3 regions of the Alkalihalobacillus sp. R86527 genome follow, and region 1 is predicted to be linked to each of the others. Evidence: a T-box and tRNA genes for the amino acid it is inferred to sense, from the RefSeq annotation. Region 1 holds a T-box; the other regions hold tRNA genes.
The links. A T-box is a leader RNA that pairs with one kind of tRNA and senses whether it is charged. The one in region 1 lies ahead of ileS (isoleucine--tRNA ligase), so its partner is inferred to be a tRNA-Ile.
Positions count from the first base shown of each region.

Region 2: it encodes a tRNA-Ile, which carries the amino acid that the T-box ahead of ileS (isoleucine--tRNA ligase) is inferred to sense. The anticodon was not compared.
Region 3: it encodes a tRNA-Ile, which carries the amino acid that the T-box ahead of ileS (isoleucine--tRNA ligase) is inferred to sense. The anticodon was not compared.

Region 1 covers NZ_JAXHBW010000001.1:2,259,786-2,266,523, forward strand. Annotated here, with positions in the region: gene ileS (isoleucine--tRNA ligase) at 1-2,401, opposite strand, end outside; T-box leader at 2,473-2,687, opposite strand; gene SJY16_RS11520 (DivIVA domain-containing protein) at 2,858-3,358, opposite strand; gene SJY16_RS11525 (YlmH family RNA-binding protein) at 3,443-4,216, opposite strand; gene SJY16_RS11530 (YggT family protein) at 4,221-4,484, opposite strand; gene SJY16_RS11535 (cell division protein SepF) at 4,506-4,958, opposite strand; gene SJY16_RS11540 (YggS family pyridoxal phosphate-dependent enzyme) at 4,988-5,656, opposite strand; gene pgeF (peptidoglycan editing factor PgeF) at 5,664-6,491, opposite strand; gene SJY16_RS11550 (YlmC/YmxH family sporulation protein) at 6,583-6,738, opposite strand, start outside.
Region 2 covers NZ_JAXHBW010000001.1:3,699,071-3,705,808, forward strand. Annotated here, with positions in the region: rRNA gene SJY16_RS19335 (23S ribosomal RNA) at 1-2,157, opposite strand, end outside; tRNA gene SJY16_RS19340 (tRNA-Ala) at 2,319-2,394, opposite strand; tRNA gene SJY16_RS19345 (tRNA-Ile) at 2,408-2,484, opposite strand; rRNA gene SJY16_RS19350 (16S ribosomal RNA) at 2,655-4,205, opposite strand; gene SJY16_RS19355 (VWA domain-containing protein) at 4,624-5,928, opposite strand; gene SJY16_RS19360 (hypothetical protein) at 6,042-6,323, opposite strand; gene SJY16_RS19365 (hypothetical protein) at 6,409-6,687, opposite strand.
Region 3 covers NZ_JAXHBW010000001.1:73,795-80,532, reverse strand. Annotated here, with positions in the region: gene pabC (aminodeoxychorismate lyase) at 1-99, shown strand, start outside; gene folP (dihydropteroate synthase) at 167-994, shown strand; gene folB (dihydroneopterin aldolase) at 1,007-1,372, shown strand; gene folK (2-amino-4-hydroxy-6-hydroxymethyldihydropteridine diphosphokinase) at 1,365-1,889, shown strand; gene SJY16_RS00505 (helix-turn-helix domain-containing protein) at 1,841-2,059, shown strand; gene lysS (lysine--tRNA ligase) at 2,344-3,831, shown strand; rRNA gene SJY16_RS00495 (16S ribosomal RNA) at 4,116-5,666, shown strand; tRNA gene SJY16_RS00490 (tRNA-Ile) at 5,779-5,855, shown strand; tRNA gene SJY16_RS00485 (tRNA-Ala) at 5,917-5,992, shown strand; rRNA gene SJY16_RS00480 (23S ribosomal RNA) at 6,246-6,738, shown strand, end outside.

The DNA.
Region 1 (6,738 bases):
CATGATCCCATTTGCTTTCAAGGTCAGAAGTTCCTTCGAAGTTCTTCACTTCAGGCATATCAGAAAGCTGAACGTACTCTTCTTTTTCACCAGGTACAAACTGCCATACTTCTTCAGCAGTATGTGGAATGATTGGTGAAAGAAGTTTCGTTAACGCTACAGCCGTTTGATATAGAACCGTTTGAATCGCTCGACGTTTAGGATGATCTTCATGCTCAATATAAAGCGTATCTTTTGCGATATCAAGATAGAATGAGCTCATCTCTGTTGTAAAGAAATTATGAATCGTATTGTAAACAGTTAAGAACTGATACTCATCATAAGCTTTCTTCACTTTCGTTACCACGTTATTTAACTTCACAAGCATGTATTGATCGAGCTCACTTAGATTCTCATAAGAAACGCTGTTCGTAGCTGGGTCGAAACCTTCTAAGTTTCCTAGCATAAACCTGAACGTGTTACGAATCTTTCTGTACACTTCCGCTACTTGCTTAAGAATCTCATTCGACACACGTACATCAGCCTGGTAATCAGCAGAAGAAACCCAAAGTCTCAAGATATCGGCACCGAGCTGCTTCATAACATCGTTTGGTACCATCACGTTACCTAATGACTTACTCATCTTCTTCCCTTCTCCGTCAAGTACGAACCCATGACTGAGCACTGCCTTGTATGGTGCTTTTCCTGTAACTGCTACAGAAGTCGAAAGAGATGAGTTAAACCAACCGCGGTATTGGTCAGATCCTTCAAGGTACAAGTCTGCAGGGCGCGCAAGGTCGCTACGCTCTTCAAGTACCGCTTGATGAGATGAACCAGAATCGAACCAAACGTCCATGATATCCATTTCTTTACGGAAAGTACCGTTAGGACTATGTTCTGAAGTGAATCCTTCTGGCAACAGATCTTTCGCATCCCACTCAAACCAGATGTTTGAGCCATGCTGTCTGAATAGCTCTGACACATGGTCGATTGTTTCATCCGTTAGGATTGGTTCATCATTCTCACCGTAGAAAACTGGAATCGGAACGCCCCATGCACGCTGACGTGAAATACACCAATCTTCTCGGTCTTTTACCATGTTGTGAAGGCGAATTTCTCCCCAAGTTGGGAACCACTCTACGTCCGCAACTGCTTGTAACAATTCAGGGCGGAATTGCTTGATTGAAGCGAACCACTGTTCAGTCGCACGGAAGATGATTGGCTTCTTAGTACGCCAGTCATGCGGATAGGAGTGCGTAAAGAATGAAAGCTTGACTAGCGCATCAGCTTCTTCAAGCTTCTCAGTGATTGGTTTGTTTGCTTTATCATAGAACAAGCCTTCGAATCCTGGAGCTTCGTTCGTGAAGACACCTTTCTCATCTACAGGGCAAAGGATTTCAAGATTGTACTTTCTTCCGATTGTATAATCGTCTTCACCGTGACCCGGAGCGGTATGAACGCAACCAGTACCAGCATCTAGCGTTACATGATCACCTAGAATAACTAGTGATTCACGATCGTAAAGAGGGTGTTGTGCGGTAACATATTCTAGTTCGCTTCCTTTTAGGCGCTTCATTTCTTTGACGCTATTCCATTCAAATTCTTCTTTAAGTTGATCGAGTAGTTCTGAAGCGACGACGAATTTGTTTCCATCTGCTTCGACCACGCTATATTCAAACGACGCATTCAATGCGATCGCAAGGTTTGATGGAATCGTCCATGGAGTTGTTGTCCAGATGATGAACTTCTCTTCTCCATCCAATACACCTTTTCCATCCTTTACTTGGAACGCCACATAAATCGAAGGTGAGCGTTTATCCTGATATTCGATTTCAGCTTCGGCTAGAGCTGATTCTGAAGTTGGAGACCAGTAAACGGTTTTTTTATCTTTGTAGATATAGCCACGTTTCGCCATCTCTCCAAATACTTTAATCTGCTGAGCTTCATACCCTTTATTAAGAGTGATATATGGATTATCCCAATCTCCTCGAACACCAAGACGTTTAAACTGTTCACGCTGGCGATCAACTTGCTTAAGTGCATATTCTTCACACTTCTTACGGAATTCCGCTACCGTTAATTTCTTACGATCAACGCCTTTTTTCGTTAGGGCCTGTTCGATCGGTAAACCGTGAGTATCCCAACCAGGGACGTACGGTGCATTGAAGCCATTCATGGATTTATAGCGCACGATCATGTCTTTCAGTACTTTGTTTTCAGCATGACCGATATGAATATCCCCGTTAGCATATGGAGGGCCATCGTGCAATACGAAAAGAGGACGATCTTTCGTTCTTTCCTGTACTTTCTCATATAGATTTTTTTCTTCCCATTCTTTTTGCATATTAGGCTCTTTGTTTGGCAAATTGCCGCGCATTGGGAACTTTGTTTTTGGCATCAGTAGTGTTTCTTTAAAGCTCATGTCCCTTCCTCCTTCAAAATCGAACTCCGCTTTCTGTCTCCGTGAACATAAAAAAACCTCCTCATCCCTAACATAGGGACGAGAAGGTTTTCCCGTGGTACCACCCAACTTAAGCACAGTGCTGTGCTCACTTTGCATTCGTAACGTGAATGATACGCCGGGGCTTACTTATTGTTCAGCTCGGGACTCAGGGATGATCTTCACTGATTGCTTAACACCGGGCTCACACCAACCCCAGCTCGCTTTGTTAAGGTGAAACAGTTACTCTTCCCATCGCAGTCGTTCTTTATCACTTATTTGTAAGAAACAGTATCGTCCATTTCTTAATCACTTATGCTTTTGAAATGCAATGTTCATTCTTCTTAAGAAACTAACATTCTTTAATGTATATCAAAAGTATAGTGTATTCATTTTTGATAAGTCAAGAAAATGCGAAAGAAATGTTAAAAGATTGCGTTATGCTTTTTCTTGAATTTGCTCTTCTTCTTCATCAAAACGTGCAGCGAGCCCGTCCCAATCTTCATTTGTTAACATTTCTAGTTGAGCTTCAACAAGCATGCGGAAACGTGTACGGTAAACAGAAGCTTGTTTTTTCAACTCTTCGTTTTCCATCGATATCTTTCTCGCTTTAGCTAGAGAATCGTTAATGATGCGGTCTGCATTCTTCTCTGCTTCCTTTAGGATCAAACGAGATTCTTTCGTTGCACTCTGCTTTACTTCTTCTGCAGTTTCTTGCGCCACAAGAATCGACTTGTTCAATGTTTCTTCAAGGTTTGAGAAATGTCCTAGTCTTTCTTCAAGAATCTTAACTCTCTCATTAAGCTCCTTTTTTTCCCTAATAACAGTTTCATAATCTTTAATGACTTGATCTAGAAACTCATTTACTTCGTCTTCATCATAACCGCGGAATCCGCGAGTAAACTCTTTGTTATGAATGTCTAATGGTGTTAAAGGCAATTCAGCCACCTCCGGTTTGCTCTCTTTTATGTCCCAACTCGTAATTCGACAATCCTTTTGGACAATCCTTCTAATTTTGACAAATTATTTTCTTATACTATAGATAATTCGCCATTTATCTTTCTTTGTTTTTCCTTCAATCGTATTGATTTTGCTTCTACCTGAACCTCTAAGGGATAAGTAATCACCCGCTTTTACTTCGGTAGAAGGCTGATCAACGACTTTCCAATTTAGTTTGGCACGCTCATGCTCAATCATCGGAGTTACTTTAGACCGAGAGAAGTTGTATACTTCAGCTAAAACAGCATCGAGTCGTAGACTACTTACAGTACCAGTTTGTTCTTCCCACCTAGTCGGTGGAACATTCAATTGTGAAAGAGGAATCTCCTCAGGAGATATCGACGCTTTCCCAGCCTGGTTTAAGTTCATCTTAATATAATCCGATACTTCCTCTGCAACGATTAGCTGCGCGTGACCATCCAACACATAAATATCACCGAATTTTTCCCGTTTCAATCCTAGTCCCATCAATGCACCAAGAAGATCTGGATGCGACAATGAAACGAATTTAGAAGGATATGTAATTTCTAGAGCAACTACTGCATAATCTTCTTCGGTTGCTGTTAGATAAGGGGGTAGAAGCAGTGCACGCTGCCGTTCAGCTCCATCCACTGCGCCTGAGAAAGACACTGTCACATCCGGATGATTTCCTATAATTTGTGTTACGATATCCTGCTCTCTTGGATCCAGAAAATCCGTCAATTTTGGAGTGTATCTTTCTTCTACTTCACTTTGCCATTGCAATACTCGATCAACAAACGTGCGTTCTTCAGGACGATAGTGTTCGTAAATTGACATAGAATTACAGAATCATTCTGAAGAGAGCAACGATTCCATACTGTGCGAACTGAAGTGCAAAAATAGCAACAATAGGAGAAATATCTAGCATTCCACCGATCGGCGGTATAATTTTGCGGAAAGGAGCAAGATATGGTTCTGCAACTCTTGCAATCATTTGTCCGATTGAGGACTCTCTAGCATTTGGAATCCAGGACATAAAGATATAAATAATTAATACCCAGGAGTAAATCTGTATAGCTTGTGCTAATAAATAAGCAATTTCCAAATTTTTCACCTTCCTTAGAGGCTAATCTTCAAATATTTCATCGGTAATGTTACCAGAGATTTCAACATTATCCGGAGTACACATGAATGTGTCAGGACCGAGCTTCTGAATATCTCCGCCAAGAGCATACACTGTGCCACTTAGGAAATCAACGATTCTCTTTGCTTGGTCATGTGGAATCTGCTGTAAGTTCATAACTACAGACTTTCGATTTTTAATATGATCGGCGATATCCTGAGCTTCAGCATACACTCTAGGTTCAACAAGTACAACTCTCGAGTTCTTGTGAATACTTTGCAGACTTACTACATTCTGATTCGATTGATTAGAATTTTTTTGCTTGTTCTGGTTACGGTTAACTCTAGAATTCTCCAATTCATCATCCTCAGCATACGGTGTTTGAACATCGTCCTCGAACTCTATTGGTTCATCATCGAGTTCAAAGAACTGCTTAAACTTTGTCTTAATTCCCATTCCCTGCACCTCCGGGAGTTGTTATTTTCTTAACCAACAAGAGACGATCCGATACGAACAAACGTAGCACCTTCTTCAACAGCAATCTCAAAATCATTAGACATTCCCATAGAAAGTTCTTTACATGGTGCGTGTTCAAACGATTGCTTTTGTACAAGCGTTTGAAGTTCTCTCAATTGTTGAAAGACTGCTCTGATCTCATCTGCATCCTTAATATGAGGAGCCATGGTCATCAAACCAACAACTTCAATATTTGGGTAGTTTTTTAGGGATTCAACAAATGGCATCACTTGTTCAGGAGTCAGTCCATGTTTCGATTCTTCTCCTGAAACATTAATTTGCACAAAACATTTCATCTTTTTCGTCGCTCTCTTATTGATTTCTTTAGCAAGAGATCGACGATCCAACGAGTGAATATAATCCACGTGGGCAATGATTTCCTTTACCTTACGAGATTGTAACGTTCCGATAAAATGCCATACTGGCTGTTCTTCAAACGCTTCGACCTTCTCGATCAAGCCTTCTTGTCGATTTTCTCCAAGATGCGATAACCCTGCACCAACAGCTTCCTTTGCACGATCGATACTAACATATTTCGTTACTGCGATAATGTTTACATCTTCAGGGTTTCGATTCGAGCGATGTGCAGCAGATTCGATCTTCGAAACGATTTTCTCTAAATTTGTTCTTACTTCCACTTCCCTGTTAAACCTCCTCAAGTCCAATGTAACCCATCATTCTTCCAGTCTTACCATTTTCACTTCTATGAGAGAAAAACAGGTTACTGCAGCTTGTACAATAGTCACTAACAAAAATATTATCCTCCAGTACGCCTGCTTTTAGGAATAAGTGTTTATTCACAGCTTTTAAATCGAGCTGATAAGTATGATTGTTGTTTGGTGTGAAGAATTGTTTAGATTCAAATGCAACTTGAATGACACTCGCTATCACCCTATCGTCAACTTCATAGCAACAACTTCCAATCGAAGGTCCTATTGCTATCAAAATGTCCTTAGGGTCAATCCCATCTTCTTGCCACTTACGAATCATCTCTCCAGCAATATCCTTCGTGGTTCCTTTCCAGCCTGCGTGGGCAATTCCAACCCTTTCGCTGGATGGTGAGTAAAAAAAGAGCGGAACACAATCAGCATAAAGCGCAGCTAACATGATTCCCCTTTCATCCGTATACAAACCATCTTTATTCGGTATGGCCGTATCATGATCGGTAGCACCACGCCCTATATCATTTGAACCGATACGTGCAATTTCATTTCCATGAATTTGCTCTCCAACTACCCAATCTTCTAGGTGTGTGCCTATCGATTTGCTTAGAATTTTTCTATTAGTTAGAACATCTAATGGGTGATCTGGCACATGGAAACCGAGGTTCAGACTAGCATAAGGATCCTTGCTGACACCGTTATATCGAGTCGAAAAACCCGCTTTAAGTTTACTTGTAGAACTAGCAACGTCTCTGAAATGAAGTGCTAGTGAAGTATTGTCAATCGTATCTTGAAACAGTTCTTTTCTCACAGCTATATCCCTTCATTTCTATTCAAGTTTACACTCTATTTTATCATATTATGTTGAGAAGAAGGGATATAGATTGTGAGATATTGGCTATTCATGACTCTTTATGAAAAGATTCTGAATCTGATGAATCATAATGTTTCACTAAAATTACATCTGACCCAATCTTCACGATATTACGCCATGGGATTACGAGGTCACTTTCCCGTGCAAAAAAACCCATCATCTTTCCTTGCCCTGGGATGACGAT
Region 2 (6,738 bases), 1.4 Mb from region 1:
GCTCCTACCTATCCTGTACAAGCTGTACCAAAATCCAATATCAGGCTACAGTAAAGCTCCATGGGGTCTTTCCGTCCTGTCGCGGGTAACCTGCATCTTCACAGGTACTATAATTTCACCGGGTCTCTCGTTGAGACAGTATCCAAGTCGTTGCACCTTTCGTGCGGGTCGGAACTTACCCGACAAGGAATTTCGCTACCTTAGGACCGTTATAGTTACGGCCGCCGTTTACTGGGGCTTCGATTCAGAGCTTCTCCCGTAAGGGATAACCCCTCCTCTTAACCTTCCAGCACCGGGCAGGTGTCAGCCCCTATACATCGCCTTGCGGCTTGGCAGAGACCTGTGTTTTTGCTAAACAGTCGCTTGGATCTTTTCACTGCGGCTCCCCTGGGCTATTCACCCGAGGAAGCACCCCTTCTCCCGAAGTTACGGGGTCATTTTGCCGAGTTCCTTAACGAGAGTTCTCCCGATCGTCTTAGGATTCTCTCCTCGCCTACCTGTGTCGGTTTGCGGTACGGGCACCTCTTTCCTCACTAGAGGCTTTTCTTGGCAGTGTAGAATCAGGGACTTCGGTACTTAATTCCCTCGCCATCACGACTCAGCCTTCGCGGTGAACGGATTTGCCTATTCACCAGCCTAATCGCTTGGACGCGCATTTCCAGCAGCGCGCTCTCCCTATCTTTCTGCGTCCCCCCGTCGTTCAAACGGAAAGGAGGTGGTACAGGAATATCAACCTGTTATCCATCGCCTACGCCTTTCGGCCTCGGCTTAGGTCCCGACTAACCCTGAGCGGACGAGCCTTCCTCAGGAAACCTTGGGCTTTCGACGGACAAGATTCTCACTTGTCTTTCGCTACTCATACCGGCATTCTCACTTCTAAGCGCTCCACCAGTCCTTTCGGTCTGACTTCGCAGCCCTTAGAACGCTCTCCTACCATTGTCGTAAGACAATCCACAGCTTCGGTGATACGTTTAGCCCCGGTACATTTTCGGCGCAGCGTCACTCGACCAGTGAGCTATTACGCACTCTTTAAATGATGGCTGCTTCTAAGCCAACATCCTGGTTGTCTAAGCAACGCCACATCCTTTTCCACTTAACGTATACTTTGGGACCTTAGCTGGTGGTCTGGGCTGTTTCCCTCTCGACTACGGATCTTATCACTCGCAGTCTGACTCCCGCGGATAAATCGTTGGCATTCGGAGTTTGACTGGATTCGGTAATCCGGTAGGGACCCCTAGTCCAATCAGTGCTCTACCTCCAAGATTCTTGCCGCGAGGCTAGCCCTAAAGCTATTTCGGAGAGAACCAGCTATCTCCGGGTTCGATTGGCATTTCACCGCTACCCACACCTCATCCCCGCATTTTTCAACATGCGTGGGTTCGGGCCTCCATTCAGTGTTACCTGAACTTCACCCTGGACATGGGTAGATCACCCGGTTTCGGGTCTACGACCACGTACTATTTCGCCCTATTCAGACTCGCTTTCGCTGCGGCTCCGCCTTCTCGGCTTAACCTTGCACGGGATCGTAACTCGCCGGTTCATTCTACAAAAGGCACGCTGTCACCCATTAACGGGCTCCAACTAGTTGTAGGCACACGGTTTCAGGTTCTCTTTCACTCCCCTTCCGGGGTGCTTTTCACCTTTCCCTCACGGTACTGGTTCACTATCGGTCACTAGAGAGTATTTAGCCTTGGGAGATGGTCCTCCCGGATTCCGACGGGGTTTCACGTGTCCCGCCGTACTCAGGATCCGTCTCGGAGGGCAGCGGATTTTGACTACAGGATTGTTACCTTCTCTGATGGACCTTTCCAGGTCGCTTCGTCTATCCGTGCCTTTGTAACTCCAATGAGACGTCCTACAACCCCAGAGGGCAAGCCCTCTGGTTTGGGCTGATTCCGTTTCGCTCGCCGCTACTCAGGAAATCGCGATTGCTTTCTCTTCCTCCGGGTACTGAGATGTTTCAGTTCCCCGGGTATGCCTTCTATCTCCTATGTATTCAGAAATAGATACCATCCCATTACGGATGGTGGGTTCCCCCATTCGGAAATCTCCGGATCAAAGCGTACTTACTGCTCCCCGAAGCATATCGGTGTTCGTCCCGTCCTTCATCGGCTTCTAGTGCCAAGGCATCCACCGTGCGCCCTTAGTAGCTTAACCTTAGATTTCATTAGAAACAATGTCTCTAACTCCATCGATGCACATCGTAAGATGTGACTAACTAAGAAATAACGCAAAAAATAATTCTTTATTGGATGTCGTTGTTTATGCTATCTAGTTTTCAAGGAACAATTTCTTCTATAACTAAGAGAAGAAATAATTGGTGGAGCCTAGCGGGATCGAACCGCTGACCTCCTGCGTGCAAGGCAGGCGCTCTCCCAGCTGAGCTAAGGCCCCAGGAATTCTTTTATGGTGGGCCTGAGTGGACTCGAACCACCGACCTCACGCTTATCAGGCGTGCGCTCTAACCAGCTGAGCTACAGGCCCACAAAAGAAAGGTAAATACTCCGACATAGCCATTAGCCGGAGGTGTTTATTAAAAGAGACTTGCTCTTCATCAAAACAAACCTTTTCAAGAAAGAACTATTGCTCTTTCAAAACTAAACGAAACGCTCATGCAAGTTTGGCAACCAATGTTGCCTCGTAATTCTCCATAGAAAGGAGGTGATCCAGCCGCACCTTCCGATACGGCTACCTTGTTACGACTTCACCCCAATCATTTGTCCCACCTTCGGCGGCTGGCTCCAAAAGGTTACCTCACCGACTTCGGGTGTTACAAACTCTCGTGGTGTGACGGGCGGTGTGTACAAGGCCCGGGAACGTATTCACCGCGGCATGCTGATCCGCGATTACTAGCAATTCCGGCTTCATGTAGGCGAGTTGCAGCCTACAATCCGAACTGAGAACGGCTTTATGGGATTCGCTTCACCTCGCGGTGTCGCAGCCCTTTGTACCGTCCATTGTAGCACGTGTGTAGCCCAGGTCATAAGGGGCATGATGATTTGACGTCGTCCCCACCTTCCTCCGGTTTGTCACCGGCAGTCACCTTAGAGTGCCCAACTGAATGCTGGCAACTAAGATCAAGGGTTGCGCTCGTTGCGGGACTTAACCCAACATCTCACGACACGAGCTGACGACAACCATGCACCACCTGTCACTCTGTCCCCCGAAGGGGAACGTCCTATCTCTAGGAGTGGCAGAGGATGTCAAGACCTGGTAAGGTTCTTCGCGTTGCTTCGAATTAAACCACATGCTCCACTGCTTGTGCGGGCCCCCGTCAATTCCTTTGAGTTTCAACCTTGCGGTCGTACTCCCCAGGCGGAGTGCTTAATGTGTTAACTTCAGCACTGAGGGTGGAACCCCCCAACACCTAGCACTCATCGTTTACGGCGTGGACTACCAGGGTATCTAATCCTGTTCGCTCCCCACGCTTTCGCGCCTCAGCGTCAGTTACAGACCAGAGAGCCGCCTTCGCCACTGGTGTTCCTCCACATATCTACGCATTTCACCGCTACACGTGGAATTCCACTCTCCTCTTCTGCACTCAAGTCCCCCAGTTTCCAATGGCCCTCCACGGTTGAGCCGTGGGCTTTCACATCAGACTTAAGAGACCGCCTGCGCGCGCTTTACGCCCAATAATTCCGGACAACGCTTGCCACCTACGTATTACCGCGGCTGCTGGCACGTAGTTAGCCGTGGCTTTCTGGTTAGGTACCGTCAAGGTACCGCCCTATTCGAACGGTACTTGTTCTTCCCTAACAACAGAGCTTTACGACCCGAAAGCCTTCGTCACTCACGCGGCGTTGCTCCGTCAGACTTTCGTCCATTGCGGAAGATTCCCTACTGCTGCCTCCCGTAGGAGTCTGGGCCGTGTCTCAGTCCCAGTGTGGCCGATCACCCTCTCAGGTCGGCTACGCATCGTTGCCTTGGTAAGCCATTACCTTACCAACTAGCTAATGCGCCGCGGGCCCATCCTACAGTGTTAGCTCGAAAGCCAACTTTCAACGTTGCATCATGCGATGCTATGTATTACCCGGTATTAGCTCCGGTTTCCCGGAGTTATCCCAGTCTGTAGGGCAGGTTGCCCACGTGTTACTCACCCGTCCGCCGCTGAGAAATAGGAGCAAGCTCCTATTTCTCCGCTCGACTTGCATGTATTAGGCACGCCGCCAGCGTTCGTCCTGAGCCAGGATCAAACTCTCCGATAGAAAGTCTAATCTAGCTTTAAAACTTGTTGTTTCCGTAGAAACAATTTCTTGCATGGCGTTTCGTTCAGTTTTCAAAGATCAATTGTTTCTTTCGTTTGTCGTTTTCAGCGACTCAACTAATATAACATTTCGTCGGAATCGATGTCAACAACTTTTTTTTGAGATTGTTTATCGTTATCTGCGTGCTCCGTAAGAAGCAACGTGATTAATAATACATGACTACCGAAGCAGTGTCAATCTCTTTTTTTATTTAATGATGTTGTCTTTGCAACAACGTTATCTACTATATCAGTTGATTCATGGTTGGTCAATACATAGAATGATATTTATTGAAAAACAAATAAAAAAGCCAGAGCACAGTTACGCCCTGACTTTAAATGTATTAATTCTTCTTAATTTAATTCAATCAAACGTTTGTTTAACTCGCTCTCTTCTCATCGATTAAATCAAACATTTCTTCTTTCTTTTCTTTAGTCACTTCACTTAATTCATCACGTTTCTTGTTACTGTAGTCCAGAAGGACATCTGATCGCTTGTCAATTTTCTCTTTGAGTAGTTCTTCTTGTTCTTTTGAAATCTTTTCTCTGTAATATAACTCCTGTGCAGCTTTATAGAGAAGATCCTCTTCTGTCTGAACGACATCATTAAAGGTTGATTGGATTTCATCTAGCTGTTTAATTTTTCGTAGATGCTCTTTGTTTACTGAGATGTCCGCCTTTGCTGAGGCAAGGTCTGCTTCAATTGATTCATGAGCTTCATCCACTAATTGATCGAGGGTGTTGTTTAGTTCAACTTTTGAATTAACCGTTTTATAAACACCGCCACCAGCATCCGCTGCATCCTCAAGCTGATTACGTCCTTCTGTATCTACGTTGAACCCAATAATGTTTACTGTTACATCTAGATCTGATTCATGAAGGTTTTTCGCTTCCTCTACAGGGTCTCCATCACACGTTTCAACACCATCACTTACGATATAAATGTTGTTCTTTACACCTTCTCCAGCTTTCCCTTTTAAATCAGACTGGACTGAGCTGATAGCATCACCTAAAGGAGTCCAGCCCGTAGGTTCGAATTGGCTCAAAGCTTCATTAAATGTATTTTCATTGTATGTATTCAGGTCATAAAACACCTCGTTACTACTACACGAAAGCTCCTTATCACTATCGTCATTGCTTCCTTTATGGCCATATGCTCTTAAGAGTACATTGGCATCCTCAGGTAAGCTACTAGAAAATCGCTTTAAAGCATCCTTTGCGAGATCCATCTTCGTTCCCCCGCTTACTTGCCCTGCCATACTTCCACTAGAATCCAAAAGAATGACGACATTCTCTTCATTGACCTCTTCTTCCTTGTTTAAAAGATTCATAAATTCAGGATTATAGTTTTCGTATGCTTCATTAACATTGCTAAAGTCAGCATGTAGCATAGAAACCAAACCGTTATAAACTTCATCCACATTTGCTGAAGAAGGAATTTTCTCTAGTACTTTATCAGGATTAATAGATTGCTTCCCACTTTTAATTAAGGAACCTGGATTTCCTTTTACAATACTCTCAGCATCTGATGCCGCTTCAGGAAAATCGGCTTTCACTTCCTGTTGCTGCTCCTCTTCTTTGCTTTCTTTCTTACTATTCTTATCATCACTTTCGCTATCACCATTGTTAGAACATGCTGCTAGTAATAAAGTTACTCCAATAAGAAAAACGAGATACTTTTTCAAATTCATACACCTCCAATAAAAACTGTTACTTAATCCGTCTCATAAAATAGCTATTAATTTATTAGGGCTAACCATAATTCGGAAAGATAAGACTCCTTTTTCAATCTAGATATTCATAACCAAAATTCTGCTACGACTTTAAAAAGAATAAGTAACAAGAACATTACTGTTCCCGTTACAATTGTTCTCGCCGTAACTTTCTTTCCATTTTTATTAATAAAATTTATATAAAAAACCGCCCCACAAAACGCCGAAACAGCAAGGATTCCTATAATAAATATTTTGTCGTTACCATCTAATTTTCCATTTTCAATAAAAAGTTGGTCATATACAAACAAACCAACAATCGCCACAAGCATAAGTATATTTGCTGCAATAGACACTTTCTTCCACATCTCAATTATTCTCCTCAATATCAGAATGTTTCTTTATCGAATAAGTCAACCGTTTACCAAAGTTAATACTTTAGATGGCTACTAATTATAACTGTATTGTCATTCTATATAGGGTAAAAATAATCAAAAACAATATTGCTCCAATCACACTCTTCACAGTTATTTTCTTTCCACTATCACTAGTCAGATTAATACTAGAAACAACACCCACATATGCCATGATAATTAAAGCAAATATGAATACAATCCTGTCATTTGAGTCAACAATACCATCCTTCATAAACAACGGAGGATAAGCAAATATAAAAACTATTGAAACAATCCATAGTACAGTAGAAAGCTTAGAAGCTTTTTTCCATTTCATTTTAATAACCCTCCGAGGTGTTGTTCCGGTCGTAACACAATGCACCTACTT
Region 3 (6,738 bases), 2.2 Mb from region 1:
GTCTCTATGCCAGGTAGTAATGGTACTGTTACCAGCAAGCTTATCCTGAAATATGAGCAAGACCGCACTTCGTTATTAAGCAGCAACGATTTAACGTGATGACTTTATGCAAGAAAAAGGAGTGAGCTTGGTGGCCACGGTAATCAAAAAGCAAACAAACCACCCCATGATCATGGAGTGGCGGGACAAGGTAATCGATTGGAATAAAAAAACCTGGGTGATGGGTATTTTGAATGCAACTCCTGATTCATTTTCAGATGGTGGAAACTATGTGACATGTGATCGAGCGGTTCAGCATGCTGTACAGCTCGTGCAGGAGGGTGCAGACCTCATCGATATTGGTGGAGAATCTACACGTCCAGGAGCTGTTCCTGTATCACTTGAAGAAGAACTTGAGCGTGTAATCCCTGTAATTAAAGCAGTGCGTGCAGCCATCGACGTACCGATTTCGATCGATACGTATAAAGCAGAAGTAGCGGATCAAGCATTATCAGCAGGAGCTGATATCATCAATGATGTGTGGGGTGCGAAAGCAGACCCAATGATGGGGCGAATTGCAGCAAAACATGAGGTGCCTATCATATTGATGCATAATCGTCAGGGTATGAATTATGGGGATATTATGGAGGATATCAAAGTCGATATTGACGAAAGTATTGCCATTGTAAAAGAGGCGGGGGTGCTAGATCGGAATATTATTTTGGACCCCGGCATCGGTTTTGCAAAAACTCATGAACAGAATCTTGAGGTTATGAGAAGGTTAAACGAGTTCTCAGCATTAGGGTATCCCGTTTTATTAGGTACCTCAAGAAAATCACTTATAGCAAAAACGCTGAATACTCAAGCTGATGACCGCGTGGAAGGCACTGGAGCAACAGTTTGTCTTGGGATAGAACGAGGGTGTCAAATCATTCGAGTCCATGATGTAAAGCCAATGGTTAGAATGGCGAAGATGATGGACGCAATGCTTAAGCCGGATATAATCACTAACTAGGAGTGTGGTTGGATGGATAAGATTCACCTGAGTGGAATGAAGTTTTATGGGTACCATGGAGTTTTCCCAGAGGAAAATAAATTAGGTCAGCGATTCTATGTCGATCTTGTATTGGAAGCGGACCTATCTAAAGCGAGTGAGTCTGACGACCTTAACTACACAGTGAATTACGCTGAAGCTTATAATACAACCAAAGAAATTGTCGAGGGCGAACCGAGGAAATTAGTCGAAACGATAGCAGAAGAAATTACGAAAGCGATCTTTAAATCCTTTCATATTGTTGAGGCATGTACAGTGAAAGTAATTAAACCCGATCCACCTATCAATGGACATTATGATTCTGTGGCAATCGAGATGAAGAGGGAACGAAATGAATAATGTATATGTCGGAGTTGGTTCCAATATTGGGGATCGCGAAAATTATATAAGAACAGCTCTTGAAAGAATCGAAGAGTATCCAGATATTAAAGTTTCTGAGGTCTCATCTCTATATGAAACTGAGCCTGTAGGCGTTACAGAACAAGCTGCCTTCTTAAACATGGTCGCCCTGCTCAAAACAGATATGAATGCTTTTCAGGTTCTAGAAATCTTACAAGGAATCGAGCAATCCTTGGGGAGAGAAAGAGATATACGCTGGGGACCGAGGACAATAGACCTTGACATTTTGCTATATAATCACGAAAATATTGTAGCAGAGGGTCTTGTTATTCCTCACCCTCGTCTTATTCAACGTGGATTTGTTGTTATTCCTTTACATGAATTGAATCCTGAAGCGATTATTCCTACTACGAATAAGCGAATTGAGTCGTATGTTGATCATATAGAAGATAAAGAAGGTGTACGTCTATGGAAGCAGAGATCTACGGGAGGCGTATTCGAGCTTTTCGAAAGCTAAAAGGTTTTACACAAGAGGGATTAGCGAGAAACCTTGGCGTTTCCGTTTCGGTTCTTGGAGAAATAGAACGTGGAAACCGGACACCGACTAATGATTTTTTGCTACTAGTCGCAAAGCAACTAAATGTTTCTCTTGAAGAACTTTTCCCAAAAGAACAAAATCCGAACTAAGATTAATGAACTAGATACATGAGACGGTCTTGCTTAATTATTGTATAGTTTTATCGAAGACCTTAAATCTGAATAGGTAGTTTGACTTTCTAACTAGCATTTTCTATACTACATCTAAGATTTAACTAGCTGCCAGGATCGTTAACTGGCAGTTTTCTTCTTTTGAACTGTGACACACCCGGCGCATTTGTCATTGAAGAACCATGCTGTGAATACTTGCTATTCACGCTGCTTTCAGATAAAGTTATAGCGGGATAAACCTAGATTTGACAGGAGTGATAGAGATGAGTCAAGAGCTAGAACTGAATGACCTTCTTCGCGTAAGAAGAGAAAAGCTTGATACACTTAAGAATAACAACATAGATCCGTTCGGACATCGTTTTGACCGTTCTCATACAGCAACACAAATGTTTGAGGAGTTTGATTCCTTCACTAAGGAAGAGCTTGCAGAAAAAGAGAACACCGTATCTCTAGCAGGTAGAATTATGACGAAGCGAGGAAAAGGAAAAGCTGGATTTGCGCATATGCAGGACCTTACAGGTCAGATTCAAATGTACATTCGAAAAGACACTGTAGGCGAAGAGCAGTATGACCTTTTTGATTCCATGGATATTGGAGATATCATCGGAGTAAGTGGTGTGGCTTTCAAAACGAAAGTAGGAGAACTTTCTGTTAAAGTGAGTGATTTACACTTGCTATCTAAGTCTCTTCGTCCACTTCCAGACAAATTCCACGGTCTTAAAGACGTTGAACAAAGATATCGTCAACGTTATCTAGATCTTATTATGAGTCCAGAGTCTAAAGAAACATTTATTTCTCGTAGCCGTATCATCCAGTCGATGCGTCGTTATTTAGATGACCAGGGCTTTCTTGAAGTAGAAACTCCAATGATGCATTCAATTCCTGGTGGAGCGTCAGCTCGTCCGTTCGTCACTCACCATAATGCACTAGATATGGAGTTATATATGCGTATTGCGATTGAGCTTCATTTAAAACGCCTCATTGTAGGTGGACTTGAGAAAGTTTATGAAGTAGGTCGCGTATTTAGAAATGAAGGTGTTTCGACACGTCATAATCCAGAATTCACAATGCTTGAACTATATGAAGCTTATGCGGACTATAAAGATGTGATGGCATTAACCGAGAATCTAATCGCACATATTGCGAAAGAAGTAACAGGTTCAACAACGATTATGTATGGTGAACAAGAAATTAACTTAGAGCCTGAGTGGAAGAGACTTCATATGGTAGATGCCGTTAAAGAAGCAACAGGAGTTGACTTCTGGAAGGAAATGAGCGACGAGGAAGCACGTTCTCTTGCGAAAGAGCATGATGTAGATGTGAAAGATACAATGGAATTTGGTCATGTTGTTAATGAATTCTTCGAACAAAAAGTTGAAGAAACATTGATTCAACCAACATTTGTGTACGGACATCCAGTTGCGATCTCTCCACTAGCTAAGAAGAACCCAGAAGATCCACGTTTTACTGATCGTTTTGAATTGTTCATTGTAGCTCGTGAGCATGCGAATGCATTTACCGAGCTGAATGACCCAATCGATCAAAGAGAACGTTTTGAAGCACAACTTGTTGAAAGAGAACAAGGTAACGATGAAGCTCATATGATGGATCATGATTTTATTGAGGCATTAGAATATGGTCTTCCTCCAACTGGTGGACTTGGAATCGGTATTGATCGCCTCGTTATGCTTTTAACGAACTCTCCATCTATTCGCGATGTACTGTTATTCCCACAGATGAGAAACAACTAAAGATAATTAGAAGCCTCCGGGCTTCTTTTTTTATCTTTTTTATAAAAATCCATTGCGCTACTTTGAAGTACATGGTATATTAATACTCGCCGTTAAAAACACGGCAACATGCGAGTTAAAAAAACAAAAAAAGTTGTTGACTTCGATTGAGTTAATGTGTTAAATTAATAAAGTCGCTGAAAACGACATTGAAAGAAACAAATCGATCTTTGAAAACTGAACGAAACGCCATGCAAGAAATTGTTTCTACGGAAACAACAAGTTTTAAAGCTAGATTAGACTTTCTATCGGAGAGTTTGATCCTGGCTCAGGACGAACGCTGGCGGCGTGCCTAATACATGCAAGTCGAGCGGAGAAATAGGAGCTTGCTCCTATTTCTCAGCGGCGGACGGGTGAGTAACACGTGGGCAACCTGCCCTACAGACTGGGATAACTCCGGGAAACCGGAGCTAATACCGGGTAATACATAGCATCGCATGATGCAACGTTGAAAGTTGGCTTTCGAGCTAACACTGTAGGATGGGCCCGCGGCGCATTAGCTAGTTGGTAAGGTAATGGCTTACCAAGGCAACGATGCGTAGCCGACCTGAGAGGGTGATCGGCCACACTGGGACTGAGACACGGCCCAGACTCCTACGGGAGGCAGCAGTAGGGAATCTTCCGCAATGGACGAAAGTCTGACGGAGCAACGCCGCGTGAGTGACGAAGGCTTTCGGGTCGTAAAGCTCTGTTGTTAGGGAAGAACAAGTACCGTTCGAATAGGACGGTACCTTGACGGTACCTAACCAGAAAGCCACGGCTAACTACGTGCCAGCAGCCGCGGTAATACGTAGGTGGCAAGCGTTGTCCGGAATTATTGGGCGTAAAGCGCGCGCAGGCGGTCTCTTAAGTCTGATGTGAAAGCCCACGGCTCAACCGTGGAGGGCCATTGGAAACTGGGGGACTTGAGTGCAGAAGAGGAGAGTGGAATTCCACGTGTAGCGGTGAAATGCGTAGATATGTGGAGGAACACCAGTGGCGAAGGCGGCTCTCTGGTCTGTAACTGACGCTGAGGCGCGAAAGCGTGGGGAGCGAACAGGATTAGATACCCTGGTAGTCCACGCCGTAAACGATGAGTGCTAGGTGTTGGGGGGTTCCACCCTCAGTGCTGAAGTTAACACATTAAGCACTCCGCCTGGGGAGTACGACCGCAAGGTTGAAACTCAAAGGAATTGACGGGGGCCCGCACAAGCAGTGGAGCATGTGGTTTAATTCGAAGCAACGCGAAGAACCTTACCAGGTCTTGACATCCTCTGCCACTCCTAGAGATAGGACGTTCCCCTTCGGGGGACAGAGTGACAGGTGGTGCATGGTTGTCGTCAGCTCGTGTCGTGAGATGTTGGGTTAAGTCCCGCAACGAGCGCAACCCTTGATCTTAGTTGCCAGCATTCAGTTGGGCACTCTAAGGTGACTGCCGGTGACAAACCGGAGGAAGGTGGGGACGACGTCAAATCATCATGCCCCTTATGACCTGGGCTACACACGTGCTACAATGGACGGTACAAAGGGCTGCGACACCGCGAGGTGAAGCGAATCCCATAAAGCCGTTCTCAGTTCGGATTGTAGGCTGCAACTCGCCTACATGAAGCCGGAATTGCTAGTAATCGCGGATCAGCATGCCGCGGTGAATACGTTCCCGGGCCTTGTACACACCGCCCGTCACACCACGAGAGTTTGTAACACCCGAAGTCGGTGAGGTAACCTTTTGGAGCCAGCCGCCGAAGGTGGGACAAATGATTGGGGTGAAGTCGTAACAAGGTAGCCGTATCGGAAGGTGCGGCTGGATCACCTCCTTTCTATGGAGAATTACGAGGTAACATTGGTTGCCAAACTTGCATGAGCGTTTCGTTTAGTTTTGAAAGAATGATTGTATTCTTTCAATATAAATAGTCAATCACAACCTTTTATGGGCCTGTAGCTCAGCTGGTTAGAGCGCACGCCTGATAAGCGTGAGGTCGGTGGTTCGAGTCCACTCAGGCCCACCATAAAAACCAAATTGACTAAATGTTTTGTGATTTGTTATAATATTCACCGACATTTAAAAATGGGGCCTTAGCTCAGCTGGGAGAGCGCCTGCCTTGCACGCAGGAGGTCAGCGGTTCGATCCCGCTAGGCTCCACCAATTATTTCTTCTCTTAGTTATAGAAGAAATTGTTCCTTGAAAACTAGATAGCATAAACAACGACATCCAATAAAGAATTATTTTTTGCGTTATTTCTTAGTTAGTCACATCTTACGATGTGCAACATCAATGACGAGTGAGAAGCGAGAAATTCGAGGCGGCGAAATTCCGGAGGAGCGGAGCGTATTTGAATACGTGAGCACCGGAGGAATGAAGCCAACGAAGAAGTTCGAAGCTAATAACGAAGTCATAAGGTTAAGCTACTAAGGGCGCACGGTGGATGCCTTGGCACTAGAAGCCGATGAAGGACGGGACGAACACCGATATGCTTCGGGGAGCAGTAAGTACGCTTTGATCCGGAGATTTCCGAATGGGGGAACCCACCATCCGTAATGGGATGGTATCTATTTCTGAATACATAGGAGATAGAAGGCATACCCGGGGAACTGAAACATCTCAGTACCCGGAGGAAGAGAAAGCAATCGCGATTTCCTGAGTAGCGGCGAGCGAAACGGAATCAGCCCAAACCAGAGGGCTTGCCCTCTGGGGTTGTAGGACGTCTCATTGGAGTTACAAAGGCACGGATAGACGAAGCGACCTGGAAAGGTCCATCAGAGAAGGTAACAATCCTGTAGTCAAAATCCGCTGCCCTCCGAGACGGATCCTGAGTACGGCGGGACACGTGAAACCCCGTCGGAATCCGGGAGGACCATCTCCCAAGGCTAAATACTCTCTAGTGACCGATA